Regions from separate parts of the Rhizobium sp. S96 genome, predicted to be linked through region 1. Evidence: predicted binding sites of a transcription regulator. Region 1 holds the regulator's gene; the other holds the start of a gene.

Evidence for each region. Region 1 encodes LexA, which represses DNA repair genes until DNA is damaged. Its sites were predicted from a motif close to TGTTCNNNNTGTGTTCNG; they were not measured.
Region 2: a site for LexA is predicted at 6,190-6,207, ahead of QTL94_RS09500 (ATP-dependent helicase). Genes of this name have one in related genera too.

Annotation. Positions count from the first base shown of each region.
Region 1 covers NZ_JAUDRY010000015.1:125,623-133,671, forward strand. Annotated here, with positions in the region: gene lpxB (lipid-A-disaccharide synthase) at 1-592, shown strand, start outside; gene gltA (citrate synthase) at 622-1,911, opposite strand; gene QTL94_RS18205 (ComEC/Rec2 family competence protein) at 2,206-4,647, shown strand; gene lexA (transcriptional repressor LexA) at 4,628-5,350, opposite strand; gene QTL94_RS18215 (VOC family protein) at 5,553-6,437, shown strand; gene kdsA (3-deoxy-8-phosphooctulonate synthase) at 6,434-7,276, shown strand; gene eno (phosphopyruvate hydratase) at 7,418-8,049, shown strand, end outside.
Region 2 covers NZ_JAUDRY010000006.1:394,411-402,459, reverse strand. Annotated here, with positions in the region: gene QTL94_RS09525 (ATP-grasp domain-containing protein) at 1-544, shown strand, start outside; gene QTL94_RS09520 (hypothetical protein) at 577-2,103, shown strand; gene QTL94_RS09515 (pyridoxal phosphate-dependent decarboxylase family protein) at 2,100-3,548, shown strand; gene QTL94_RS09510 (hypothetical protein) at 3,738-5,672, shown strand; gene QTL94_RS09505 (hypothetical protein) at 5,700-5,918, shown strand; gene QTL94_RS09500 (ATP-dependent helicase) at 6,308-8,049, shown strand, end outside.

The DNA.
Region 1 (8,049 bases):
GATCATGCTGCTACCGGGCTCGCGTGGATCGGAGATCACCAAGCTCCTGCCGTACTTCGGCGACGCCATCGCCGAATTTGTCGAGCGCAACGGCGAGACGCGCTTCATATTGCCTACCGTGCCGCGCCGTGAAGCGATGGTGCGCGAGATCGTCAAGGACTGGAAGATCCAGCCGGAAATCCTGGTGGGAGCGCCCGCCAAATGGAAGGCCTTCGCGGAGGCTGACGCCGCCATGGCCGCGTCAGGTACTGTGATTCTGGAGCTTGGGCTTTCCGGTGTCCCCACGGTTTCTGTCTACAAGACGGACTGGATCATCAGCCTGATGACGGGGCGTATCAAGACTTGGACGGGCGCCATCCCGAACCTGATTGCTGACTATGCCGTCGTACCTGAATACCTAAATAATGTGGTTCGCGGCGCAAGCATTGCGCGCTGGATGGAGAAGCTGTCGGTCGACACCCTTCCGCGGCGCGCGATGATGGAGGGATACGATCTCGTCTGGCAAAGAATGCAGACGCAAAAGCCGCCCGGCGAGCACGCGGCGGAGATCGTTCTCGATGTCATTCAAAAGAAAAGGCCCGGTCATTTCTGACCGGGCTTTTTTGTGCCCGGATGGGCCGATTAGCGCTTGGAAACCGGCTGGTAGTCGCGCTTCGGCTCGCCGATGTAGAGCTGACGCGGACGACCGATGCGCTGCTGCGGATCCTCGATCATTTCGTTCCACTGTGCGATCCAGCCGACGGTGCGGGCGAGAGCGAAGAGAACGGTGAACATGGTCGTGGGGAAGCCCAGCGCCTTGAGCGTGATGCCCGAGTAGAAGTCGATGTTCGGGTAGAGCTTCTTCTCGATGAAGTATTCATCGGTCAGTGCAATGCGCTCCAGTTCCATCGCCACGTCGAGCAACGGATCGTCCTTGATACCGAGTTCGCCGAGCACTTCATGTGTCGTCTTCTGCATGATCTTGGCGCGCGGATCGTAGTTCTTGTAGACGCGGTGGCCGAAGCCCATCAGGCGGAACGGATCGTTCTTGTCCTTGGCGCGGGCAATGTACTCGGGAATACGGTCAACCGAGCCGATTTCCTGCAGCATGTTGAGGGCCGCTTCGTTGGCGCCGCCGTGAGCAGGGCCCCAGAGGCAGGCGATGCCGGCCGCGATGCAGGCGAACGGGTTTGCACCCGAGGAGCCGGCGAGACGAACGGTCGAGGTCGAAGCGTTCTGCTCGTGGTCCGCGTGCAGGATGAAGATGCGGTCCATGGCGCGGGCAAGCACCGGATTGACCACATATTCCTCGCAGGGAACGGCGAAGCACATGCGCAGGAAGTTCGACGCATAGTCGAGATCGTTCTTCGGATAAACGAAGGGCTGGCCGATGTGGTACTTGTAGGCCATGGCCGCGATGGTCGGCATCTTGGCGATCATGCGCAGCGAGGCAACCATGCGCTGGTGCGGATCGGTGATGTCGGTCGAGTCGTGGTAGAAGGCCGACAGGGCGCCGACACAGCCGCACATGACAGCCATCGGATGCGCGTCACGGCGGAAGCCGGTGAAGAAGCGCGACATCTGCTCGTGCACCATCGTGTGATGCGTGACGCGATAGTCGAAGTCCTTCTTCTGCGCGGCGGTCGGCAGTTCGCCGTAGAGCAGCAGGTAGCAGACTTCGAGGAAGTCACCGTGCTCGGCCAATTGCTCGATCGGATAGCCGCGATGGAGCAGCACGCCCTCGTCGCCATCGATGTAGGTGATTTTCGATTCACAGGATGCGGTCGAGGTAAAACCAGGATCGTACGTGAAGGAAGCGGTGTTTTTGTAGAGGGCGCCGATATCGATGACGTCAGGGCCGATCGTGCCGCTTTTAACGGCAAGGTTGACCGACTTGTCACCGATTTTCAGTGTTGCGCTTTGATCCGTCATTCTGATCCTCCAAACTGGCGGGTGGCGCCATAAAAGCGCCATAGGGTTAAGCGTCGTCTGCGATAGCTATATGATCGCGGGGTTAATGCCAAGTTCTCTTGACGCCATTTTGTGCATCGCAGTATCAACTTTTAAGCACTACAGCGATGCCCGTCACGCATAGCAGAAGCCAATGATAATCCTTGTCTTTTCCGATCATTGATCAGCCTCTTATTTTAAATCGATTATTGTTGCGCTCGCGCTCAAGAGCTTGCATTCTGGTTGCAATGGCGGCTTATTTCGAGGCGCAATTGCATGTCGGAGTTGAAAACGATCGAGGCAATGCCGACTGCTCAGAGCGCAGATACATCTGCGCGCCTGCCGATCAAGGGGGCAGCCGACCTTCGTGCCAAATCGACGCAGCTCCAGCTTACCCAATCCCTGAGACCCTGGCGGTCGCGGGTTGCAGGTCGAGCCTCCGGATACTGGCCGCATGTTCGCGTTGCGATGTCGCAGGAAGCCGAACATGGCTGGTACTTCCTGATGTCGCCGGTTCTTTTCGGCAGCGGCGCGATTGCCTGGTTTCAGTTCGACGCCGATCCTCCGCTCTTGCGGCTTTGTGCCTGGCTGGCAGTCTTCGCGGTGATTGCCTTGGCACTAGGGCCTGCGCGGCCGATCGCGCGCAAGGCGGCGCTTGCGGTCCTGCTTGTCGTGTGCGGCATGCTGTCGAGCCAGGTCGAGACATGGCAGGCAGGGACAGTAATGCTCGATACGCCAGTGACGACCACGGTCACCGGCCGCGTCGAGCGCAGGGAAGGGGACGGAGAAGGTCGGTGGCGCTATATCGTTGCTGTTGCTGGTACCCGCGAACCGACACTTGGCCGACCTCCAGAACGTGTTTCGCTCGTGGCGCGCGGCGCCTCCACGCCGTTTGAAATCGGGCAGTGGGTGACCGGACGTGCTCGCCTGACCCCGCCGTCAGGCCCAGCCCTGCCGGGCCTGGATGACTTTTCGTTCGGAGCCTATTTCGACGGCGTCGGCGCGAACGGTTTCTTCTATGGCGCACCAACAGCGACCGTGGCACCCGAGACCGGCGATAAGCGGCAATTTCTGGCGGAGGGGATCGAATATCTATACGGCCTCAGAAGCACGATCGGAGACCGCATTCGATCCATTCTCCCCGGTGACACCGGCGCCTTTGCAGCCTCGCTTGTCACCGACGAGAGACGTGCGATCTCCCGCGAGACGACGGCCGCCCTAAGACAATCTGGACTCGCTCATATTGTCGCGATTTCAGGGCTCAACATGGCCCTCTCCGCCGGCATCTTCTTTGTTGGTTTTCGAATGGCGCTCAGTCTCCTGCCATCGGTGGCCCAAGCCTACCCGACGAAGAAGATCGCCGCCGCCGGCGCTCTCGTGGCGTTGACCGCCTACTACATGATTTCCGGCTTTGCCGTGTCGGCTGAGCGGGCATACATCATGATGATGATCATGCTGGTTGCGGTCCTGTTCGATCGACCGTCGATAAGCCTTCGCAACGTCGCCTTGTCAGCGCTGGTGATCGTGATGCTGTCGCCGTCGGAGGTCCTGGGTCCCAGCTTCCAGATGTCCTTTGCGGCGACGCTGGCGCTGGTCGCCGGCTATTCCATCTGGACCGGGCGAAGGCCGACCGACAACGCCTTTCTCAAGCTGCCATGGGTCATGCCGGTGGTCGCCGTCGCACGCTTCTTCGGCGGCATCGTGCTCACCTCCATGATCGGCGGTTTTTCGACGGCGTTGTTTTCGATTGAGCATTTCCATCGGCTGAGCTCATACGGCTTGCCGGCAAATCTCATGGCGATGCCAGTCATATCCTTCGTTGTCATGCCCATGGGCATGCTTGCGATGTTGCTGACGCCCTTCGGTCTCGATGTGCTGCCGTGGAAGATCGCCGGCCTCGGGCTCGATGTCGTCATCGGGATCGCCAAGCTCGTGTCGTCCTGGGGTGGCAATGTCGATATCGGGCGCCTGCCGTCCTGGTATTTCCCGGTAGCGGTTCTCGGATTTCTGGTCCTGACTTTGCTGCGAACGCGTTTGCGCTATCTGGGCGCCGCCATCGTCGGTATCGCGACATTCACGGTGGCGTTGCTGCCTTCATTGCCCGCACCTGATGTCGTTGTTGCGGAAGACGGATCCCTGGTGGCAATTCTGCGCGGAACCCGCATGGCCTCCAACCGGGAGCGCCCGCCCGACTTCATATTCGGCCAGTGGCAGCGAGCCCTCGCCGCCGAAGAGCATCAGCCTCCGGCGTTCATCAAGGCCACACTTCCCAAGAAGACGAAGGAGCGCAACGACCGGTCATACGCTCTGTCGTTTGACGAACGGCGATCCGCGCTCCGCACGATGCGCAACGCCGCAGCGAACGGCTCGGCAAACAGTTTCGTCTGCGTTAAAGGCGCCTGGTGTATCGCCACCCTCGACAACGGCTATATCGTCAACGTCATCGAGGATTTGGCCTATCTCGGGCCGGCTTGCGACGCCGCCGATATCGTCATTACCCCGGCCCGCATTCGTCTGCGCGAATGTCGGTCGGGCGCAATGCTTATTACCGGCCAAACTTTGCGTAGAAGTGGCGCGGTCGAAATACGCATCGATCAGCAGGGCGCGCCCGTCCTGACAACGACGTATGATGGCCTATCACGCCCATGGCGCATACATCGCGCCTATGACTGGCGCAGCGGCACCTTTGACGTCGCCGTTAGTGATAACGGCGAATAAGCCCCACGAGCTTTCCCTGGACCTTCACGCGATCGGGTCCGAAGATGCGCGTCTCGTAGGCGGGATTGGCAGCTTCGAGCGCAATCGATGCGCCCTTGCGGCGGAACCTTTTCAGCGTCGCTTCTTCGTCGTCGACCAGTGCCACGACGATATCGCCCGGATTGGCCGTATTGCCATTGCGGATGATGACCGTATCGCCGTCAAAAATTCCGGCTTCGATCATCGAGTCGCCCTTGACCTCCAGCGCATAGTGTTCGCCTGAGCCGAGCATGTCGGCGGGGACGACGATGTCATGCGTGTTATTCTGGATTGCCGAAATCGGCACACCCGCCGCGATCCGGCCCATGACAGGCACGGAAACGGAATTGCCGTTGTCGGTACTTGGTGCCGGCTTGGCCGGTGCCGGAGGCGTGACCAGCTGAGGCTTGCCAAGGCTCCCTTCGATGACGCTCGGCGAGAAGCCGCGTCGTTGAAGGCTCGGATTGTAGGCCTCCGGAAGCTTGATCACCTCGAGCGCGCGTGCCCTGTTCGGCAGCCGGCGAATGAAGCCGCGCTCCTCGAGCGCCGTAATGAGCCGGTGAATGCCGGATTTGGACGCAAGGTCGAGCGCATCCTTCATTTCATCAAAAGACGGGGGCACGCCTGACTCCTTCATTCGCTCGTGAATGAAGAGGAGAAGTTCCTGTTGCTTGCGCGTGAGCATCGAAGTCGGACCCCAGGGTTGTGAAACAAAGCCAGAACAGACACTATATGTTCCATATGTGTTCCGCAAGTGGCTAAATTTTCGTAAAACTTGGCTCTGAATTGTCCGGTTTTTACACTTCATTCGATCTATGAGGCGGTAGCCTCTTGCATTGTCTCGCTTAGCAGCGCACATCATTCGCGATTTCGGGAGAGGATCTGCCATGAGTGAAGCTCATCCGCTGGACCACGTGGTGCTGCCCGTCGCCAATATCGACCTTGCCAGGGAGCGTCTCGGCAAGCTTGGGTTCACCGTCGCGGCGGATGCGCGCCACCCGTTCGGAACCGAAAACGCCTGCATCTTCTTCGCCGACAAAACATACCTCGAGCCGCTCGGCATCGCGAGCGCCGATGCGTATGAAACGTCGGTCAAAAAGGGCAACGTCTTCACTGCGCGCGATCGTGCTTTTCGCTTCCGCTGCGGCGATGACGGTCTCTCGGCAGTGGTCTTCGGCACCGCCGATGCCGATCGAGATCACGCCCGCTTCCACGCCGACAGGATAAGCGGCGGCGAAATGCTGCAGTTTGCTCGGCCGATGAAGATGCCGGATGGTTCCGAGACGACCGCAGCCTTTCGGCTTGCCTTTGCCGCCGATCTTCGCGCCCCTGATTTCTTTCTGTTCACCTGCCAGCGGATCAATCCTCTGCCAACGGACCGCAAGGCGCTTGAGACACATGTCAACGGCGTGACCGGTATCGCCGAGATCGTGCTGGCGGCACCGGATCCGAAGGCGTTCGCCACATTCCTGCGTTTTGCCTCCGGCGTGGCGTCGGTGCGGGAGGAGGCGTTTGGTATCAGCCTTGCCACTCCGAACGTGCGCATCAGCATTTTGTCGGCGGATGGGTTGAATGCCTATTTCGATCTCGTCGCGCCCAGCGCGGATCGCGGTCTGCGTGGGGTCGGCATTGTCTACAAGGTTGCTGATCTCGCCGTGACAGAAGCACATTTGGCTGCTAACGGGATCACTTACACGCGTAAGAACAATCGAATTCTGGTGAAGGCTGCGTCCGGGCAGGGCGCGCTCTTCGCCTTCGAGGAGAAACGATGAGCCAGACAAATTCCGAAGTAGCCGTCGGCCAGGGTACCAGCCAGGTGGTGTTTTCGAACGCCGGCAAGCTCTCGCTGATCGCCGGCCCCTGCCAGATGGAGAGCCGTGATCATGCGTTCATGATTGCCGGCGTGCTGAAGGAACTCTGCGACAAGCTCGGCATCGGTCTCGTCTACAAGTCGTCTTTCGACAAGGCGAACCGCACGTCGCTGTCCGCCCAGCGCGGCATCGGCCTGGAAACGGCGCTTGAGGTCTTTTCCGATCTCAAGAAGGAATATGGCTTCCCTGTCCTGACCGACATTCACACCGAAGAACAGTGCGCCGAAGTCGCCACCGTCGTCGATATCTTGCAGATTCCGGCCTTCCTCAGCCGCCAGACCGATCTTCTGGTCGCCGCCGCCAAGACGGGTCGCACGATCAATGTGAAGAAGGGGCAGTTCCTCGCACCCTGGGACATGAAGAACGTCCTCAACAAGTTGAATTCGAGCGGCAATCCGAACATCCTGCTGTGCGAGCGTGGCGCGTCTTTCGGTTACAACACGCTGGTCTCCGACATGCGCTCGCTGCCGATCATGGCGGCGATGGGCGCCCCTGTGGTTTTCGATGCCACGCATTCGGTCCAGCAACCCGGCGGGCAGGGTGGTTCCAGCGGTGGCCAGCGCGAGTTTGTCGAGACGCTGGCGCGCGCGGCCGTTGCCGTCGGTGTCGCCGGTGTGTTCGTCGAGACGCACGAAGATCCTGACAACGCGCCGTCGGACGGTCCGAACATGGTCTATCTCAAGGATATGCCGAGGCTTCTCGAAAAGCTCCTGGCCTTCGACGCGATCGCGAAAGGCTGACGTTCAAAAGACTGACATGTTCGTGTAATAGGCCACGCACGAACATCGCTGCGAAGCATGCGCAAAGCGCCATTGTAATTTGCGCATCTTCGATTAAGACGGATTTCAAACGATTTATCCACTCTCAAGCAGGAAAAGCCGATGACCGCAATTACCGACATTATCGCCCGCGAGATTCTCGACAGCCGTGGTAATCCCACGGTCGAAGTCGATGTCTATCTGGAAGATGGCAGCATGGGCCGCGCGGCGGTTCCGTCGGGCGCGTCGACCGGCGCGCATGAGGCCGTCGAACTTCGCGATGGTGGCAAGCGTTACCTCGGCAAGGGTGTTGAAAAGGCCGTCGAAGCCGCCAACACGGAAATCTTCGACGCCATCGGCGGCATCGACGCTGAAAACCAGATCCAGATCGACAACATCATGATCGAGCTGGACGGCACGCCGAACAAGTCGCGCCTCGGCGCCAACGCCATCCTCGGCGTTTCGCTCGCTGTTGCCAAGGCTGCCGCAGAAGCTGCTGGCCTGCCGCTCTATCGCTACGTTGGTGGCGCTTCCGCTCACCTGCTGCCGGTTCCGATGATGAACATCATCAACGGCGGCGCGCATGCCGACAACCCGATCGACTTCCAGGAATTCATGATCCTGCCGGTTGGCGCTGATTCCATCCGCGAAGCCGTTCGCATGGGCTCGGAAGTCTTCCACACGCTGCGCAAGGAACTGGCCGCCCAGGGCCACAACACCAACGTCGGCGACGAAGGCGGTTTCGCACCGGGCCT
Region 2 (8,049 bases), on a different contig from region 1:
GGCGGAGCTTTCGACATACCTTATGTCCCGCTCCGAGACCGAATTCTATATCGTGCCATTCATCGACTACAGCGACGCCGATGGAAAGTTCCGCAAGCAGCGCATCGCCGTTATCGACGGTAAGCCCTATGCAAGCCATCTCGCGATTTCGGATCATTGGATGGTTCACTATCTGAGCGCCGGCATGGCGCAGCACAATGACCGGCGCCTTGAAGAGGCGGCCTGGATGGCAGATTTCGACACCGATTTTGCTGTGCGCCATGCTCGTGCATTCGATGCGCTTCACCAACATATCGGCCTGGACTACTTCGCCATCGACTGCGCCGAGCTTGATGACGGACGTCTGTTCCTGTTTGAGGCGGATGTCGCGATGATCGTCCATTCCATGGATTCGGAAAAAGTCTTCCCGTACAAGAAAGCTGCGATGAACAAGCTCTTCGTCGCATTCGAGAATGCGTTGAAACAACGCGCGGTCTTGGGCGCATCTCCAATGTCTCATCTGCCGGGTGCGGCAGTCACGCATGAACAGCCGTGGCGCCAGTGAAGGCTCTCGCAATCGCGCAACACGGAGTCGCCATGCCTCCGGTTGAGCAGCGGATACAGCAGGCACTGAATGATCGGTCGCTTGGCAGCGAGGGGCTTTTTCATTCCCTGTCGCTTCTGCTGAGCGCCGGCGGCGACCGCCGAATCCTGTCTGATCCGTTCACCGGCCGAAACCGCTATGGAACGCGCACGACGCTGGCGGAAGACGAGATTTCGTTCGCATCGACGACCGCAAGCAACGTGTCTGCCAAGGGTCTGGCCGCTGCCGGTTACGAGTTGCAGCGGCTGTTCGGGATGGACGCACCATCGTCGGTTGCCGTCGATCGATGGTTTGACGACCTGCGAGCCAGTATCCATCACAAACTTGCCTGTGGTGACGCGGAGATCATTCTTGCCGCATCCGGCACTGATGTGGAGCTTCTTGCCATCTGCATGATGGCGGGCCTGTCGACACGCCCCTTGACCAACATCCTGATTGCGCCTGATGAGACGGGGAGCGGTGTTCCGCTCGCCGCAGCCGGCCGCCATTATTCCGATCTGACCGCGCTCGGCCGTCCGGTGGCCGCCGGCGCGCCGCTCGAAGGGGTGTCGGCAGATCGCATCGATGTGTGCGCGATTTCGATCCGTAACGAAATTGGCCAGGCCAGACTGCCCGATGAGATCGACGCGGATCTCATTGCCATGGTCGAACGGGAACTCAAGCGCGGCCGGGATGTGCTCGTTCATGTGCTCGATACGTCGAAGACTGGCCTGACCGGCGTGACACGACAGGCTGCTCGCCATGTCCATGGCCTTGCGCCCGGACGGGTGCGGGTGATCGTTGATGCGTGCCAATATCGCTGCTCGAACGCGACGGTGCGCCAGGATATCGCGGATGGCTTCATGGTCGCGGTGACCGGGTCGAAGTTTATCGCCGGGCCGCCATTTTCGGGCGCGCTTCTTGTGCCTGGATCGATCGCCGAGGAGTTGGGGTCCATTGTCGACCTTCCGGCAGGTCTTGCCGAATACACGGCGCTCTATGACTGGTCGGAAACCCTTCGGGCGAGCATGAGCTTCGCGTTCGGTTCGGAGCTCAATCTGGGGCTTGGTCTCAGATGGGTTGCGGCACTGGCAAATCTTGCCGACGGCATTGCCGTTGATGAAGGGCTGCAGGGTCTCATCAAGCGGCAATTCGCCCATCTGGTTCGCGCCCGGATGGGTGATATCGACGGGGCCTTTCTTCACCCGGAAGATGACGGCGAACACCTTGGCTCCCGTGCGATCGTGCCAATGACGATCATGGACGAGACCGGCGCGTTTGCGTCTTTCGCACAGGCACAGAGCATCCATCTGGCAATGCGCGAGGCAGTCGAGGGACCGGTTTGCCACTTGGGCCAGGCGGTGAAGCTGGGCTCGCGCAGTGTCCTGCGTGTTGCGGCGTCCGCCCTGGATATCGCAACCGTCTCGGGACGTATGGCGTTGGGCAACAGCTTGGAGGAAGCCTTCAAGCCGATTGAGACCAACCTCGACATCGTGTTTGCCAAGTGGGCTGCGATCCGCGCAACCGAGCGGCGTGCATGAGGGACGACGATCCCACCGAGCCACCGTCCGGCCTTGATCCCGATGACTGGGCGCAGTTTCGTGAGAATGCGCACCGGCTGCTCGACGACACGATCGACCATATCGCGAGCATCAGGCAGAAGCCCGTGTGGCGGCCCATGGACGCCGGGATCCGGGATCGATTTGCGCGTCCGCTGCCAGCGGCATCGCGCGAACTCGGGGATGTTCTGGATGACGTTCGCACCCATGTCTTTCCCTACGCGACCGGCAATCTGCATCCCTTGTTCATGGGATGGGTTCACGGCGCGGGCACGCCTGTCGGCATGCTGGCCGAACTTGTCGCAGCCGGCCTGAACCTCAACTGTGGCGGACGCGACCATGTCGGCATCGAGGTCGAGCAGCAGATTGTCCGCTGGATGGGTGAGGCGCTCGGATATCCTGCCGGCGCCAGCGGATTGTTTGTCACCGGCTCCTCAATGGCGAACTTCCTTGCCGTCACGATCGCCAAGACCGAGGCGATGGGGCAGTCCAGCCGTGAAACCGGCCTGCGCAATACGCCTCAGCAGCTCGTGGCCTACACATCCCGCGAGGCACACGTCTGTATTGCCCAGGCTATGCAGTTGTGCGGCATCGGCTCCGATAACCTTCGCTCGATCGACGTCGACAGCCAGGGCAGGATGCGAACCGACGCGCTTTCGACGCAGATAGAAGATGATCGCAGAGACGGGTTTCTCCCCTTTCTGGTCGTCGGCACCGCCGGTACTGTCAACACGGGGGCGATCGATCCGCTCGGCGAAATCGCAGAGATCGCGCGTCGTGAACGTATCTGGTTCCACGTCGACGGAGCGATCGGAGCGCTTGGAATGCTCTCCCCATCCATGCGCGAGCTCTTTGCCGGGATCGAACAATCAGCGTCCGTGGCGCTCGATTTCCACAAATGGGGGCATGTTCCCTATGATGCCGGGTTCCTGCTGGTGCGCGACAGCGTTGCCCACAAGCGGGCCTTCGCGCAGCCGGCGGCCTATCTCCAGCGCGCCAACAGGGGGCTTGCCGCCGGTGAAACCTGGCCCTGCGATCTCGGGCCGGACCTGTCGCGCGGGTTCCGTGCGTTGAAGACCTGGATGACCATCGAAGCGCTTGGCAGCGAGCGGATCGGCAATTCCATTGCGAACACCTGTGAGATCGCCCGCTACCTCGCGGATCGTCTCGGCAGCGATCCGAGGTTCGAACTGAAGGCGCCGGTTGCCCTCAACATCGTCTGTTTCGGGATCCGCGGGGCTGACACGGAATTCACCTGGAACATGGTACTCGATCTCCACGAGGCAGGTTCGGCCGTGCCGTCGTGGACGACGATCAAAGGCGAACTGGCGATCCGCTGCGCGATCGTCAACCATCGGACGACCAGAGCCGATATCGATCGCTTCCTGGATGTGCTGACAAGCTACCTGGCTGCGTCCGCCCGATAACTCGAAAGCATTGAAAACTCGGGGTACGACTGCTCATTAAGAGCAACCCCCAATCGCGGGTTCTGGATCGATGGACGCAACCTATGCGTACCTCCTGAAGAAATGCAGCCGTTGAATCTCGGGGGACATCGTGACAATGTGGCGTCTGGCGGACACGCAACACGCGCGCGAGAGGCTTAGACAGCAGGAATGGCTTTCGTCCTGGAGACCTTCGGGAAACTGCAGCTCATGGACAGGGAGGGCAACGTGGTTGCATTCCCTGAAAAAGGCCTGTTGTTGCTTGCATATTTGCTGACGAGTGAGCAGGGAACCGCCTATCGAGCGACGTTGGATCGCTTCTTGTGGGGCGAGCGGGATCGCGGCATCTCGGATTCCACCTTGCGAAAGCTGCTTTCGAGAATTACGGCACTTCAAAATGAGCTTGGGGTCGAGGTCCTGTCTCTGGAAGGGAGTGCGGTCTCGATCAATCGCGCGGCGCTGTCTTCCGACCTGCTGCTCGTCGGGGACGAGCCGGATCCGTTCGTCCGGCTTAAAGGCCTTGTAAAGTTGATGGACCAGACATTTCTGGGAACGGCCAGCACGCAAAGCCGTGAGTTCAGGCATTGGCTCTCCGAGCGGGAAAAGTATCATGGCGACCTCCTGGAAGACACGCTGAGATCAGCCTCGCAATTGGCACAGACCAAGGAGCAATCCAGGCTGCTGAGGGATGCTGCTATCATCCTGTTCAAATCGGGACCGCGGGATCAGGATACGCTGAACCTGCTCGTGCAGTCGCTTGACGCCGGCGAGCACGTGGCGTCTCTGCAGTCTTTTTTCGAGGAGCGCCGCAATGCGATCGCGAAAGGGCTCGACACGCTTCAACTGAAACCAAGCGAGCAAAAGCCAAAGGTTGCCGCTCGCGTTTCGGCTCCCTTCGAGGGTTCCGGAGCGTCCGGCTTGCCACTGATGCCGGGAGAGCTTGGCATTACCGTGCCTCGGCTGGTGTTGCTGCCGCCGACCAATCAATCCACGCACGCCGATGCGGCCTCGCTTGCCGCCTCCCTGATTGAAGACATCACGATCGGGTTTTGTGCGTTCAACAGCCTGCAGGTCATTGCCCCCTATTCGGCGATCCAGATCAGCCATCATCAGGAAACGCAGGTGGCCTTCTTCGAACGCCACAACGTCAACTATGTGCTCGAGACACGGATCAACGCCGTGAGCGATGAAGTTACGCTGTTTGTCCAACTGATCTTCTTTGACGACAGCCAGATCCTCTGGGCTGATCGCTTTCGCCTGACGCACCATTCGCTCTTGCGTGATCGCAAGGCGATCTCCCGGCAGATCGCGCTTTGCGTATCGAGTGAAATCGCGCGCCACGAGGAGGTCCGCGCGGACCTTCAGCTGCATCCGATCGCTTACCATCGATACCTCGTTGGCCGGCAACATCTGGCTAGGCTGACGCTGCCCAACCTTCGACGCGCGCGCGGCGAGATGCGTGCGGCTCTGAGCGCAAGTCCGGATTTTGCACCGGCACTCAGTTCGATGGGGCGCACCTATTCAAAGGAATGGCTGCTGACGGCTCGAGGCGATATCGACCTGCTGACCCAGGCGGAGAACCTGGCGAAGAAGGCCATCGAGAAACGCTCGGATTTCGCCGATGGTTTCCGGGAATTCGGCGTCGCCAAGCTGCTGCAGGGCGCGTTCGATGAGAGCGCCGAGGCGATGGAGGTGGCCGAGAACCTTGCTCCGCACTATGCCGACGTCATCGCCGACCATGCGGATACGTTGGTGCATTGCTCGCGCCCGAGCATGGCTTTGCAGAAGATCGAGCGGGCGATCGAACTCAATCCGCTGAGCCCCGACCCCTATCTCTGGACCGCGGCGGGAGCGAACTATGCGCTTAGCGAGTTCGAGGCGGCACTGGACTACATAGGCCGAATGGCCGACCCGAGCCTGGCCGACCGGCTGGCGGCCGCCAGCTGGGCCATGCTCGGCCGCCAGGACATGGCGCGGGTTTGCGTGCGAAGGGTTCGGGAGGCCAACCCGAATTTTGATGTCGACAAATGGCTTGCCGCCGTTCCGAGCAAGGAGCAGTGGCAGAAGGATCTCTACCGTGAAGGCCTGAAGAAGGCAGGATTTTGAACGTTAACCGTTGAAAAGGGGAAGAGCATGTCCGCAGTCGTAGTCATCAGCATTGCAGGGGAAGATGGTCTTTGGGTCGCCGATCTGGGAGCCGGCACCGTCCAGCCGCTCGATGCCCCCAAGGCGGGCACGCTCAAGGCGGTTACCGACCTGAGGGCGGGCGGAACAGTCATCACGAAAGGCGTGAACCTCGCGGTGGTCGTCAAGTCCGCGGAGCAGGTCTTCTCAGGCCACTACGACGGCTAAGCGGAAGTAATTTTCGTCAAACTCAGCTGCAGACTCTGACTCCGTTGCGTCGGCGCGACGGAGAGGTAGAGAGTTGCGCGCCCTGAGTAGCTCGTTTCCGAGCCTGGAGAGAGGGGTACTATTCCGACGCAATCGATGACTATGCCTGACGGTGTGCGTTCTCGCAAAATCGCCAGAAACCGCTGATGCCCGCTGGCGTATCAGCTCCACCCAGCGCGTTGGATTCAGTCGGTGTGCGAGGCAGGCTTTTCAGCCCGCCTGCGAACTGGTACGTTCTATTTTTGTTCTGAGCGTGGCGGTGAGTCGATTTCCTGGGGGTTTGTCCGCTGATTTTGTTTGCAAGAACGAGCGGAAGGCCGGCGATCGGAACCGTAAAGTGGCAGAGGGTAATGGGCGCGACATATCTGGAAAAGCTGAATGATCGCCAGCGCGAGGCGGTTGAACATGGGGTGGGCTTGAATGATGGAGCGGTAGCCGGGCCGCTCTTGATCATTGCCGGGGCAGGGTCCGGAAAGACCAATACGCTTGCGCACCGTGTCGCCCACCTTGTCGTCAATGGTGCTGATCCGCGCCGTATCCTCCTCATGACTTTCTCACGTCGGGCAGCGGCGGAAATGGCGCGGCGGGTCCAGCGCATCTGTCGGCAGGTGCTGGGTGACAATGCGGCGGTCATGACCGATGCGCTGGCATGGGCGGGCACGTTTCACGGGATCGGTGCGCGCCTGCTGCGAATGTATGCCGAGCAGATCGGTCTCAACGTCGACTTTACCATTCATGACCGGGAAGACAGCGCCGATTTGATGAACCTTGTTCGCCACGAACTTGGCTTGTCGAAGACGGACAGCCGTTTTCCGACGAAAGGCACATGCCTTGCCATTTACTCTCGCGTCGTCAATTCCGAGAGCAGCATCATCGACGTGCTGAAATCCGCCTATCCCTGGGTGCTCGGCTGGGAGGAGCAGCTGAAGCAGCTTTTTGCCGGATATGTCGAGGCAAAGCAGGCGCAGAATGTCCTGGATTACGACGACTTGCTGCTCTACTGGGCGCAGATGGTCTCCGATCCCTTGCTTGCCGAAGACATCGGCAATCGCTTCGATCACGTACTGGTCGATGAATACCAGGATACCAATCGCTTGCAGTCGTCGATCCTGATGTCGTTGAAACCCGGTGGCCACGGGCTCACCGTGGTTGGCGATGATGCCCAGTCCATCTATTCCTTCCGCGCCGCGACGGTTCGCAACATCCTCGATTTTCCGAAGGCCTTTTCGCCGGCGCCAGCCGACGTCATCACGCTTGATCGCAACTACCGCTCGACACAGCCGATCCTGGCCGCCGCCAACGGCGTCATCGATCTCGCCAGAGAGCGATTCACCAAGAACCTCTGGACGGATCGTGAATCCGAGCAACGCCCGCTGCTCGTGACCGTGAAGGATGAGGTCGATCAGGCAAACTACATCGTCGAACAGGTCCTGGCGAACCGTGAGGTTGGCACGTCGCTCAAACAGCAAGCGGTGCTTTTCCGGTCTTCCAATCACAGCAGCGCGCTGGAAATCGAACTCACGCGTCGCAATATTCCCTTCGTGAAGTTCGGCGGCCTGAAGTTTCTCGACAGTGCCCACGTGAAGGACTTGCTCGCGGTCCTGCGCTTTGCGCAGAATCCACGCGATCGCGTCGCGGGTTTTCGGCTGCTTCAGATGCTTCCCGGTATCGGTCCGCAAACAGCCGGGAAGATCCTCGACACGATCGCGGCCGAGCCCGAGCCATTGCTATCGCTTGCCGAGATCCCGCCGCCACCGAAAACCGGTGATGCCTGGGCGGATTTCACCAATCTCCTGTCCGGATTGCGGAAATCCTCGGCTGTCTGGCCAAGCGAGATCGGGACGGTGCGCGACTGGTACGAGCCGCATCTCGACCGCATCCATGAAGATGCCGACACGCGTAAGGCCGATCTTCTGCAACTGGAGCAGATCGCCGGCGGCTATCCGAACCGCGAGCGGTTTCTGACCGAGCTGACGCTGGACCCACCCGATGCCACAAGCGATCAGGCAGGCGTTCCGTTGCTTGACGAGGATTATCTGATCCTCTCCACGATCCATTCTGCCAAGGGGCAGGAGTGGCGTTCCGTCTTCAT